Linked DNA regions of Bdellovibrio bacteriovorus str. Tiberius. The main gene of each other region encodes a partner of the protein of the gene in region 2 in a complex. Links are inferred from orthologs where the notes say so. Each region holds a gene or a part of one and is shown on either strand. Other genes may lie near its edges. The genes, in order: uvrA and mfd.

What was found.
Region 1: the proteins of mfd (region 2) and uvrA are in contact, whole or in part, in a crystal structure (PDB 4DFC), measured with the Escherichia coli proteins. The link is inferred for Bdellovibrio bacteriovorus str. Tiberius from one-to-one orthologs.

The regions. Positions count from the first base shown.
Region 1 is NC_019567.1:2,506,970-2,513,095, forward strand. Bases 1,973-5,168 are described here. They hold uvrA (excinuclease ABC subunit UvrA), read right to left. Parts: upstream 4,774-5,168; coding sequence 2,173-4,773; downstream 1,973-2,172. Other genes in these bases: BDT_RS11960 (DUF475 domain-containing protein), read right to left, coding at 1,973-2,074; BDT_RS11970 (hypothetical protein), read right to left, coding at 4,882-5,168. Outside these bases: BDT_RS11950 (FAD-binding oxidoreductase), read left to right, coding at 1-125; BDT_RS11955 (DMT family transporter), read left to right, coding at 118-1,008; more of BDT_RS11960, read right to left, coding at 1,043-1,972; more of BDT_RS11970, read right to left, coding at 5,169-6,126. UniProt on the Escherichia coli protein: The UvrABC repair system catalyzes the recognition and processing of DNA lesions. UvrA is an ATPase and a DNA-binding protein. A damage recognition complex composed of 2 UvrA and 2 UvrB subunits scans DNA for abnormalities.
Region 2 is NC_019567.1:3,964,764-3,971,728, reverse strand. The notes cover bases 2,931-6,965. They hold mfd (transcription-repair coupling factor), read right to left. Parts: upstream 6,650-6,965; coding sequence 3,131-6,649; downstream 2,931-3,130. Other genes in these bases: BDT_RS18795 (NADH-quinone oxidoreductase subunit A), read left to right, coding at 6,878-6,965; BDT_RS18805 (RCC1 domain-containing protein), read right to left, coding at 2,931-3,066. Also shown: BDT_RS18815 (glycoside hydrolase family 3 protein), read right to left, coding at 1-653; BDT_RS18810 (hypothetical protein), read left to right, coding at 844-1,821; more of BDT_RS18805, read right to left, coding at 1,822-2,930. UniProt on the Escherichia coli protein: Couples transcription and DNA repair by recognizing RNA polymerase (RNAP) stalled at DNA lesions. Mediates ATP-dependent release of RNAP and its truncated transcript from the DNA, and recruitment of nucleotide excision repair machinery to the damaged site.

The DNA.
Region 1 (6,126 bases), 1.5 Mb from region 2 along the record:
ACAAAAACATTCCGACGACGTTCTACCTTTGCGGTAACGGCGGCATGATCAAAGACGTGAAACACCAGCTTCTGGAAGTCGACGGCTTTGATAAAACAAAAATCTGGGCCGAGGCGTTTGACTAAAAATCGCGCGGCTCTGGAGCTGATCTTCGCCGGAGTCCTTTGGGGCTTCGGCTTTGTCGCCACCGTCTGGGCTCTGGAGGCCTTCACTCCGGTAGAGACCCTGTTCTTCCGCTTTGTCATCGCCTCTGTCATCGGCGAATTTTTATACCTGATCATCAAAGGCCCGAACTTCACCAGCTTGCGTGAGGAAATCTTTCGCGCCCTGCCCGCCGGCCTTCTTCTGGGCGGCATGCTGCTTTTGCAAACCATCGGATTGAAATACACCACCGCCACCAAGAGCGGATTTCTGACCAGTCTGTATGTGATTTTGGTGCCGCTGTTCAATGCGTGGTTCTTTAAATCTTCCGGCAACTGGAAGAACTATGCACTGACCGCCCTGGCCTTACTGGGAACTTTCATTCTGGTCGATGCCAATCTTTCCGGAATCAATTCGGGCGACCTGTGGACGCTGGGCTGTTCGGTGTTTGCGGCTTTTCATATTATCTATATCGGAAAGATTTCAAACAAAGTCGGCAACGCGTTTCGTTTCAACAATTTCCAGTCGGCGTGGTGCCTGCTGGCACTGACTCCGTTGCTGTTCACACAGGAACAAATCAGCTGGCATTTTTCAGACACAAAACCGCTTCTGGGGATTCTGTGTCTGGGCCTTGGGTCCAGCATCATCGCCTTTTACCTGCAGATACGCACGCAGAAGGTGCTTTCAGATTCCACTGCAAGCATGCTGTTTTTGCTGGAATCCCCGTTTGCGGCGCTTTTCGGGTTTATAATTTTAAGCGAGCGACTGAGCTGGTTCCAGATTTCGGGGGCGGTGATAATTATGATTGCCTCGGTTCTGCAGATCCTGACGGACACCGCGAGCAAAACCGAAAGCCCGAAGACCTAAAAAAAGCCTGCTCTTTGAAGCAGGCTTTTTATTTTTAGTGGGAAGCTTGAACATCGCCCTTTTTCAGGGACCAGATGAAGGATGTCAGGATGATCACCCCACCGCTCAAACCGGTGAACCACTCTGGGATATGCAGGAACGGATCCGCCAGCATGATCATCGCCAGCAAACCAATCGCATAGAAGGCCCCGTGCTCCAGGAACGCGAACTTGGTCAGGGCTTCTTTTTCCACGAACATGATAGTCAAGCTACGCACGAAGAACGCCCCGATGCTTAGACCGATCATGATAATGAACAGATTGTGCGTGATCGCAAACGCGCCCACAACACCGTCAAAGCTGAAGGACGCATCCAGAACTTCCAGATACAGGAACATACCGGCGCTGGCTTTGTGCACGTCTTTGATTTGATCATCAGACGCTTCCAACCACGAACCGATGCCATCCACGATCACATAAGTGATCAGGCCCGCCATACCGGCCATCAGGAACGGAAGCTGCTCGTGGCTTTTCAGGAAGTGCGTGATCAGGATCAGAATGATCAAGGTCAAGCACACTTCGATCGCTTCCACTTTGCTGCCGATGTAGCGAGTTGGCTTTTCGATGAACGGGATCCAGTGCAGATCTTTGCTGCCGTCATAGAAGTACTTCAGTGCCACCATCAACAGGAAGCTTCCACCGAAGGCGGCCACTTGCAAGTGAGCATCCAGCATCATCTTGGCGTAATCATCCGGCTTGGTCGCCGCGATCACCAGAGCTTCCCAAGGGTTGACGTCAGCCATGAAGGTCACGATCAACAACGGGAACACCAAACGCATCCCGAAGACCGCGATCAACATACCCCACGTCAGGAAGCGATGACGCCAAACCGGAGTCATCTCTTTCAAAACCACGGCATTCACGATGGCATTATCGAAAGACAAAGAGATTTCAAGAATCGCCAGAATCGTAGCGATAAACAAAGCCTGAAAACCCGCCGCGACTGTGCCGCCATAAAAATGACCCACAAAGTACGAGGCGATCAAACCAAAGAAGGTAAAGACAAAGGAACCTGTAAAGTATTTCATTCCCACAGATTTCACCGATTCAGCCCAAAGAATCAAGGACCGCTTCGGGGGACACAGGATGTCAAAAGACCCGGTTTTAGCCGGGTCTTTTTAAAGCTTTATTTTAATAAGGGCTTCAGGAATTTGCCCGTTTCACTGGCAGTGACCTTGGCCACTTTTTCAGGTGTTCCGGCGGCCACGATCTGACCTCCACCTTTGCCGCCGTCCGGCCCCAGATCAATCACATAGTCCGACGATTTGACGACTTCCATGTTGTGCTCAATGACCAGCACGGTGTTCCCTTGATCAGCCAGTTCCTGAATCAGTTCGACCAGTTTGCGGACGTCATCGAAATGCAAACCCGTGGTCGGTTCGTCCAAAATGTAAAGCGTCTTACCGGTGCCACGGCGGGAAAGCTCTTTGGAAAGCTTCACGCGCTGGGCTTCACCACCCGACAGGGTTGTCGAGCTTTGCCCCAGGGTCATGTAATCAAGCCCCACCCGGTGCAGGGTTTCAAGCTTGCGGTAAATCTGAGTGTGGTTGCGGAAGAATTCCAAGGCCTCGCCCACGCTCATTTCCAGAACGTCCGCGATGGATTTGGATTTGTACTTGATATTCAAAGTCTCGCGGTTGTAACGACGGCCCTGACAGGTGTCGCAGGTCACGAAGACGTCACTTAAGAAGTGCATCTCCATACGGATCTGCCCGTGGCCCATACAGGTTTCACAGCGCCCACCCTTGACGTTAAAACTGAAACGCCCCGGCTCGTAACCGCGCAGTTTCGAATCCGGCAGATTCGCGAATAAATCCCTAATCATCGGGAACAATCCGACATAGGTTGCCGGTGTCGAGCGCGGTGTGCGCCCGATCGGTCTTTGATTGATATCGATGACCTTGTCGATCTTATCCAGGCCTTCAATTTTCTTGTAAGGCGAAGGTTGCGCCAAAGCCTTATAAAAGTGCTGCGCTAAAATCTTGTAAAGTGTATCGATGATCAGGGTGCTTTTTCCAGAACCCGAAACTCCGGTCACGGTGGTGAAAGTCCCCAGTGGGATTTCCAGATCGACGTTTTGCAGGTTGTTCCCGGTGGCTCCGGTCAAACGCACAACCTGCCCGTTGCCTTTACGGCGTTCTTTCGGGATCGGAATGCGCATTTCACCGTTCAGATATTTTCCGGTCAAAGAATTCGGGTTGGCCGCCAGCTCATCCGGAGTCCCTTGCGCCATCATCTCGCCACCCAGAACCCCGGCACGAGGTCCCAGATCGACCACGAAGTCAGCATAACGGATGGTGTCTTCGTCGTGTTCGACCAACAAGATGGTGTTCCCACGCTCTTTCAGTTCGCCGATGATATCAAGAAGTCTATGATGATCGCGCGGATGCAAGCCGATGCTTGGTTCATCCATGACATACAGACAGCCAATCAAGGATGATCCCACTTGGGTCGCCAGACGAATGCGCTGGGCTTCGCCACCGGACAGGGTGCGCGAAGGACGACTGAGCGAAAGATACCCGGTGCCCACGCGAATCAGATAATCCAGACGCGCCAGAATTTGTTTTACAATTTTTTCAGCAATCAGCTGATCTTTGGATTTCCATTGAAGTTTGGCAACCCAGTCGCGCAGTTCGATCGCACCGAGGTCGGAAAGCTCGGCAATGGTTTTGCCACCCAGACGGATATTCAGAGCTTCATTTTTTAAACGAGCGCCGTGGCAATCCGGACAGTCGTTCAGAACCATCTCTTCGCCCTCTTCGTCCTCATCGTCCGAAGTTTTTTTGCCTTTGTATTTGTAGACGACTTTATCCAGTTTCTTGCCGCCGACTTCGCCGTCAGAGAACTGCTCTTCTTCCTCCAGATCGATCGTGCCCAACCCATGGCACGTCGGGCAAGCCCCGCGCGGATTGTTGAAACTGAACAAACGAGGTTCAATCTCGGGGAAACTGTAACCACACTCTGGACACGCCGAGTGCAAAGAATAGTTCGTGCGCTCGCCGTCCAGGGTTTCAATGATCACGCGGCCGTTGGCCATGCTAAGCGCCGTATTGATGCTTTCAGAAAGGCGCAGCTTCAGTGAATCCTTCAGAATCAACTGATCCACGACCAGATCAATATCGTGCGTTTTGGTCTTGGCAAGTTTTGTGGCCTTGTCGAGTTCAATCATCTTGCCGTCGACTTTGGCTTTCACGAATCCTTTTTTAGCCCAGCGTTGGAATTCCGCCAGGAACTCACCCTTTTTACCGGAAGCCATCGGCGCCAGAACAAAGAACTTGGTGCCGACACCTTTTTTAAAGACCTCTTCAATGATCTGCTGCGGGGTCTGGCTGCTGACCGGAATGTGGTGAGTCGGACACTCGGGAATCCCCAGCTTCGCAAAAAGCAAACGAAGATAATCATAGATCTCGGTCACCGTGCCCACTGTGGAGCGCGGATTGGTGCTGACAGATTTTTGGTCAATCGCTATGGCCGGAGAAAGCCCGGTGATGGAATCGACTTCCGGTTTTTTAAGCTGTTCAAGGAAGTTGCGCGCGTAAGCAGAAAGACTTTCCACATAACGACGCTGACCTTCAGCATACACGGTATCAAACGCCAGCGACGACTTCCCGCTGCCACTCAACCCCGTAAATACGGTGATCTTATTGCGCGGAATAGTCACACTGACATTCTTCAGATTATGCTCTTTTGCACCCTTAACTACGATTCCATCTTCAGCATGCGACATAACTCCAAAGTCTAAAACGCCCCTCGTAAAAAGGAAAGGTGCCTGGTTGTTTTTTCTGGCAATGCAGCGTTAAACGCGCCTTAGCCAGAAAAAACAACCAGGCACCTCTTAAAGGCCGAAGCCGCATTTTCTTTTAAGATATGTATCGAAATCCGAATCGGAGAAGTATTTGAAGTGCACGGGAGAGTTCTGAGCCTGATTCGGCCACAGATCGCGCACAGGGACTTTGCAGGATTTGCCTTGTTTGGTCACCGTCGCCGTGCCGTTTGCCAGCAGACGTGGTTCTTCACCTCGACGATCGACCCGGACCATGACGCCGTTACCGCGGTAAGAAACCTTGGCAGGCGCCAGAATTTTGCCTCCGCCAGTCATGGGACCGTCTTCAGAAAAGGCACCCCCGATGACTTCACGGGTTTGAGCATTGTAGGTCACCGTTTCCCCAGTGGGCAGGGTCACGATCTGACGATTTCCTTCCACACGAATATGCGGCAGGGTTTTACGCGGGAACAGCATGATGTAACTTTCCTGCGTGTGACTGACCGTCGAATTTGGAGAATCACTGATACTGATTCCAATATCCTGACGAGCCCCTGCTTCGTATTCGAAAGACCATTCACGAATGCGGTAGTCACCCTTGGAAACAACTTTGTTGGGACCCATATTTCGAAGTTTGAATTTCCCCTCGGAACTGTCCCCTTCAAAAACACAACTGTCATAAGTACCCACGGTGCGACAACGAGTCGGACGAATCCCAAACGGATTCACCGTGCGAGTCGGAGAACGCAACACCGGCGCATCCGAAGAAGCCCTCGGCGCAAAAGTGCTGACAACTTTCGCAGAATCATTCGGCACCGTATCGCGGGCTTGTTCTTTGACCACTTCACAGCCATCACAAGGCTTGGTCTCTTGAACTTTTTTATTGGCATCACGAATCTGCTGATTCAGCTCTTGAACAGCCTGTTTTTCTTCGGCCTTTTCAGCCGCCGCAGGAACACGCAAAGCCTCAGTCTTGCGTGTAGTCTCGACCGACTTGGACTTTTCAACTTCAGCAGATGCCAAAGCTTCGCCAGCAGCCTCAGAATTTTCAAAAAGCTTCATCCCGGGATTTGCTGGTTTGTAGTATACCCAAACCTTCTCTCCCTTATGCTTGCCGGAAAGCACTTCCACCTTCAGGCCATAATTACCTGAACCAAACTGTTTTGTTTCTTCAATTTTCCCCCGCGTCCCCGGAGGCATGACAAACTTGACGTTACGAGTGGATTTCAAAAAGTTAGCCGAGTAACGAGCATTAAAGTAGCCTTCGAGTTCAACAACCCCGCCACTGCTCACACCCAAAATAAGAGGAATCAGCAG
Region 2 (6,965 bases):
ATCACCGCAATATTGGCGCCGATTTTTGAATAACCTATGAAAGGAATCAAATCGCGCCTTTTCATTTCTTCCAAAGTCGCGCTGTTTTTTACGACTGTCAGATGCGGATCCTGATTCAGACTGCCGGTGCCCGGGAAGTGTTTCGCCGTGGGGATCACGCGCGCTTTAAGAAGACCTTTTGAATAGGCGACACCGATGTCGCGCACCAGCTCCGGATCCGAGCCAAAGGATCTGACACCAATGAAGCTTGTCGAATAGGGGTCCACCACATCCAGCACGGGCGCAAGATTCATGTTGAAGCCCACTTCACGCAGGAATAGTCCTGTTTGATAGCCCATCTCTTCCGCCAAAAGAGGGGACTGGGTCTGCCCCAGGGCCAATGCATTCGGCGGAGCGGGCGTGATCGGCAGGCGGGATACCGATCCACCTTCCTGATCGATGGCAATCAGTGGTGGAAGTTTAGAATGTTTGTAGCTTGCTTTATAAAGCGCCAGATTCAGCTCCCGAATCTGCGGGGCTGAAATCATATTGCGTTTAAATAGCAGGAATGATCCGGGTTTGTATTTCGCGATAAAGGATTCCAGATCCGGAGCGACGTTTTTATGGGGAAAGCCGACGATGAAAAGCTGTCCGACTTTTTCTTCAGGACTCATTTGTTTGATCTTGAAATCGATGACTTTTGACAGCTTGTCAGCCGAAGGACCAGAAGCTAGTACAAGGTGGGGAAAAACAAGAATCAGCAGACAAAAACTAAAATTCCTAAGGATTCCCCTGATATACTTGTTCATAAGATTCAGACTATCACTTGGCCCCTACGAGGCCAGACGAGATTTGAGAGACAGCATGAAATTGCACCAAAGTCTTAAATCAAAAGTATGTATTCTGCTGACCTTGATGGTGGGCTTTTCTGCCTATGCTCAAGATATCGAGCAGGAAGTGGAAGCTGCCGATGATGTCGAAATTCAACAGCAGCAACAAGCTCCGGCCGATTTCGATGATCTTTCCCCTGTGGAAACCACCGATGTGGATGAAGATTCTGATCCGTTCGCTGAAGAATCCACAACAACATCTGAAGAAACCTCCACCGCTGAAACCGAAGAGGCCGTTCCAGTTCCTGAAGAGCCGGCGGTGATTGAAGCTCCGGTGCAAAGATACGCCGAACCCACTCCAAGCCCGGCCCTGGAACATCTGCCGCTGGTGGAAGTGCAGATCCGTCAGGATAATCTGGCGGACTATAAAGTCCGACGCGAAACTCACGGAACCTATGTGTCGTTTGATTATGAGGCGATCGAATTTAAAAACTTCATTTCCACTTTGGACGGTCAATCCTACAAAGCCGTTTTTGGTTCGGACACGGTGAATCTGATTCAGCTGGGTTTGGACTATAAATACAATTTCATGCTGGGCTCTTTAGCCGCAGGCGCTTTATATGGCGTCGGTAAAGTGGACGGAAACAGTGACCGCAGTTTGGAAATCACCAAGTACGGAATTGGTTTCAAATTCACGGCAGACATGCTGATGAATGAACCGTACGTTGCGCCTTATGTGGGTATCAATGTTTGGCAGATGGGATTTTCTGAAAAAAGCGCGACGGATTCTTTCTCGGCCACGACTCAGATGGGTTACAACTACACCGTGGGAATGCTGATTCAACTGGATTGGATCGATTACGAAACGGCGAAGCAAAGCACGTTTAGTTGGGGACTTGAGAACACCTTTATTGATGTCTATGCGACTCAGTACGCGAAGACGGAAGCCCCTGATGATCCAGACACCACGACGGACTTCCTGTTCGGTGGTGGTCTTCGTTTAGAATTCTAATCAGGGTGCCAGACGGTCGGTGGTGGTTCCATCACCCAGCTGACCGGACCCATTCGCACCCCAACATTTGAAATTTCCCAGATCATTTAGCGCGCACGTGTGACCGCATCCGTTGTCGCCGCCTTCGCCCAGAGCGACGGCGGTTTGGCGACTGATAAGATTATTCACCTGCAGTGGGATGAACGTTGGATTGTAAGTGCCGTCACCCACCATGCCGCTGGAGTTTGATCCCCAGCAAGAAACCTGTCCGCTTTGATGAATGGCGCACGCCGTGCCGTTGCCATTGGAATCATTTCCGTAAGCGATCGCCAAGTCTTCGATATCCGTCAGACCAAATACATCCACGGGGCTGAGCGAATGAGTGACGGCGTTGTTGTTGTTTCCAAGAGTTCCATTGCTATTAATCCCCCAGCACTTCACGGTGCCGTTTTCCATCAGCGCACAGCTAAAACCACCGTTTAACCAGGATGCAGAGGCTGCCAGAATTTTTTTAACATTGGTCAGTCCGCTGACTTGCACCGGAATTGCTGAATCCATTCCGGTGCCATCGCCCAACTGTCCCCCGGCGTTGCCGCCCCAGCAGACCGCATTTTTGGATTCCAGCAGGGCGCAAGTGTGACCACGACCCGTGGAAATTTGCACTGCGCCCGTCAGGCCAGCGACTGTCACGGGTGTTGCGCTGGAATTCGTGCCGTTGCCAATATTTGCAGGGTGATATCCCCAGCATTTCACTGTTTTATCTGCGAGCAGGGCGCACGCGTAGCCATAATTTCCCCATCGTTCCCCCGAGGTGGAAACAGAGATCACGCCGGATTCCAATCCTTGCACCTGCAAGGGGATGTTGGAATCCAAGACCCCATTGCCCAGCTGACCGCTGGAATTGCTTCCCCAGCAACGAACGGCGCCTTGCGATGTCAGACCGCAGGCGAAATTATCGGTGACCGAAATGCTGTCGTAGTGAACACCGGGATCAAGAACGCTGACGGGAGCGGTGCTGTCGGTGTTGGTGCCATTTCCAAGTTCGCCCCAGACATTGCGGCCCCAGCACCAGACAGATCCATCCGCCTTAAGCTGGCACGTGTGGTTGGCGCCAGCGGAAAGCTTGGAAGCCAAAAAGTTATTGTGGGTATTGTCGTCGATACTTGCTAAGTCTTTTGAAAAGAGATCGGCATCAAGACTGCAGCCTGTACTAAGTATGGCAAAGGAAATTACCAGAAAAGATACGTACAGAAGTCGGTATTTCATATGAAAACTTATCGGAGTATTATGACGCCGTCTTAAGTAGTCTCACTTTGAAACACGGAAATCTTTAGATGAGACGAAGCAGGGTATCGATTTCTTCGTGAACCGCAGACCAGGTGATGGTGCTCATTTTGATGTTCAGGCGGTTGTCCGGAGTCAGTGAATACTTTTTGCTTTCACGGATCGCCAGCTGAATCACTTTTTCAGGGCTCAGTTTGGTTTTTTCGGTGAAGATCAAAGAGATGGATTTCAATCCGGCACTGATATCACGAACGCCCAGCTCTTTACACTGACGACGAATCAGCATAAGGCCCATCAAGTTCACGGTTTGTTCCGGGATCGGTCCAAACTGATCCCGCAGCTCTTCTTCGATGCGATCTAGTTCTTCGTTGGAAGTGATGTCGGCAAGCGCTTTGTAGTAACCCAGACGAATGCGGATGTCCTTGATGTAAGCATCCGGAATAAGCGCCGGAATTTTCAAATTCAGTTCCGGATCCAGATCCATGTCTTCAACCGATTCACCCTTGGCTTCTGCCAGGGCTTCATTCAGAAGATCCATGTACATCTCATAACCGACCGAGTTCACGTGACCGGATTGTTCTTCACCCAGGATGTTTCCGGAACCGCGAAGTTCCAGATCGTACTGGGCAATCTTGATGCCGCTGCCAAGGGCGGTGTTTTCCTGAATGATTTTCAGACGCTCTTGCTGCTCTTTATCGAGCTTGTGATTTCTTGGCATCATCAAATAGCAGTAAGCACGTGTCTTGGATCGGCCCACGCGTCCGCGCAGCTGATAAAGCTGGGAAAGACCAAACAAGTGCGCCGTATCGATGAACATGGTGTTTGCGCGCGGCACGTCCATGCCGGATTCCACAATCGCCGTACACACCAAAACATCAATTTCGTGATGGAAGAAAGCCAGCATCGCTTTTTCAAGCTCGTGTTCTTCCATCTGTCCGTGGGCCACACGAATGCGCGCTTCCGGTACGATCTGGCGAAGTTCATCCACCAGGCCATAGATGGATTCAATGCGGTTATGGATAAAATACACCTGACCACCGCGGGAAATTTCAGCCGTCACGGCTTTGCGGATGGTTTCGGCATCAAACTTTGTCACAAAGGTGCGGGTCGGCAGACGATCCACCGGCGCGGTGTTGATTAAACTTAAATCGCGAATCCCGACTAGCGCCATGTTCAGGGTGCGCGGAATCGGCGTTGCTGACAGTGTCAGGGTGTCGACGCTGGTTTTGATTTTTTTGATTTTCTCTTTATGTGTGACGCCGAACTTTTGTTCTTCGTCGATAATCAAAAGACCTAAATCCTTGTAAGCAATCGATGACCCCAGCAATTTGTGGGTGCCGACGATCAAATCAACTTTTCCGTCTTTCAAATCCTGCAAAGTCTTTTTCACTTCGGCGGGAGTCACGAAACGATTCAGCACGCGGATGTCCACGGGCCAGCCTTCGAAGCGTTTTTTGAAGGTTTCAAAGTGCTGGAAGGTCAACACAGTCGTCGGCGCCAGCACCGCCACTTGTTTGCGGGCTTGAATGGCAAAGAAGGCGGCCCTCATTGCGACTTCGGTTTTACCAAAGCCCACATCACCGCAAACCAGACGATCCATGGGCTTCGTGGATTTTAAATCTTTGCGGATGTCATTGATGGCGCGAAGCTGATCGTCGGTTTCCTCGTAAGGGAAGCCGTTATCAAACATCAGCACTTCATCTTCTTTGATCACAAAAGCCGGGCGGTGCATTTCTGCGCGCTTGGCATAAAGAGCCAGCAAGTCCGCGGCGATGTCGCGCACATGGGATTTGACCTTGGCTTTGGTTTTTTCCCAGGCTGTGCCGCCCAGTTTGTCCAGGATGCTGGTGCCAGCACCCGAGAACTTTTGCAGCTGACCTACGCGGTACACGGGCAGATAAAGTTTGTCTTTATCCTTATAGCCGACCTGAATGTATTCAGATTCGACGCCGCTGATATTCATGATCTTCAGGCCTTCGTACTGGCCGATCCCGTGCTTGGTGTGAACAACCAGATCACCCGGTTTCAAATCACCGAAGGAAAGACGCTTGGCCTGCTTTTGGAAATCCTGGGCGCCACTGGATTCTTTAGAGCGCTGTTTTTTACCATAGAAGTCCTCATCGCGCAGGAAGATGATCTTTTCTTCCTCCAGGCGCAGGCTCTCAGCCAGGTAACGGGGCACGATGTGAACGATGTTTTGTTCACGATCCTGTTCCTGCAGCCACGAATCCCAGCGGTATTCATCGCTGCTGGTGCGAACGGCTTTTAGCTCCAGCTTTTCAAACACCAAAGACAACCGGTCGATATGGGACTGATTTTTGGTGCTGACAAAGATGCGATAACCCTCATCACGCCAGCGATGAAGTTTGTTGGCCGCAGCCTGCAACCACGGTTCGGTGCCGACCGCGTTGGCTAATGCCAGGTTTGTAAAATCCTGAGTCATTGCCGTACGATACTCAACCCGGGAATCATCCGAGTTTTCTTCGTCGAAATATTCCAGGGAAGAAAAATACACCTGACGCGAGTTCAGCGGATAGGCCAAAGTTTCAAAGTTCACGTAGATGTCTTCAAGCTCAGGGCGGATCACGTGAGCGTCGCTGGTGCGGTGATCGGCTTTTAGTTCCCCCCACATTTCATCCGCACAGCGCGAGATCTCCACCGGATCCAGGAACCACAGATTCAAAGCGCCCGGGAAATGATCGGCCGGCGTGGCAAGTTCGCCATAGAAATAAGGAAGCAGGAATTCAATGCCCGGAAAGGCATTCTTTAGCACCAGAGATCGCAGGGTTTCTTCGGCTTCAGCCTTGTCCACCTTGCGGTCCTCAAGCGAGGCGCGCACCCGTTGCAAAAGTCTTTCATGGGTTTCGTCGCGATAAAGAACTTCGCGGGCCGGAGTCAGAACAAAGGATTGAATTTCGTCCGAGCTTCTTTGATCCGCCACACTGAAATGACGAAGGCTTTCCACCTGATCGCCGAACAGATCCATGCGCACGGGTTGATTTTCGGTGGGTGGATAGATGTCCACGATACCACCGCGAACCGCAAACTGACCCTTGTCTTCAACCATCGGAGCCGCGGTGTAACCTAAGGACGAGAAATAGTCCGAAAGGTTCTCGGGAAGCTCATCTCCGGCGCGAACGGTTTTGGAGTGATCCTTCAGGATCTTCATCGGAAGGGTTTTCTGCATCAGCGCGTCAACTGAGGATATGAAGATTTCTCCGGCTTTGGCGACTTGAGCTTTTGCCAGGAAGCGAACCCGGTCTGCGACGACTTGGGTGTTGGGATAGAGTCCGGAGTAGGGTGAAACATCGAAAGCGGGCAGAATATGACTATGACGACTCGGGTCGAAGAACTCCAGCAAGGCTTGCAAGGTCACCGCTTCACGATGACTGCCAGTCACAACAAGATGCGGCAAGCCGTTGATTTTTTTAGAGTAAGTCTGCGACAAAAAGTAAGCAAGTGCCAGCGGAGACGCCGCCCCGGTGACTTGAATCTTTCCGCGAGTTGTTTCAAAGGCTCTTTCCAGGATGGATTCGAGTCTTGTGTGAGTGCTTTCGGCTTTCATTTGGTGGGCTCATCTTGCCACGCTTATCGCCTTGTTTCCATTCATATTTCTTGGTTTTCACTGACGACACATATATAACTAATTGAAATCCAAATAATAACGACAACTTTGGAGGGACTAGTGCCACTCGGTGGAGTCATATTCATCGTCATTTTCATTGCTCTTTTTGGAGCCTTTTTAGTTTGGCTTGCTGCCAATATTACTGGGACAAAACCGGTATACAACCCTGTGAAGTACGAGCCTTACGAGTGCGGTATTCCTGGTATTGAGAAAAAGGAGACAAAGATTTCTGTTAAGTACTATCTGACAGCGATCC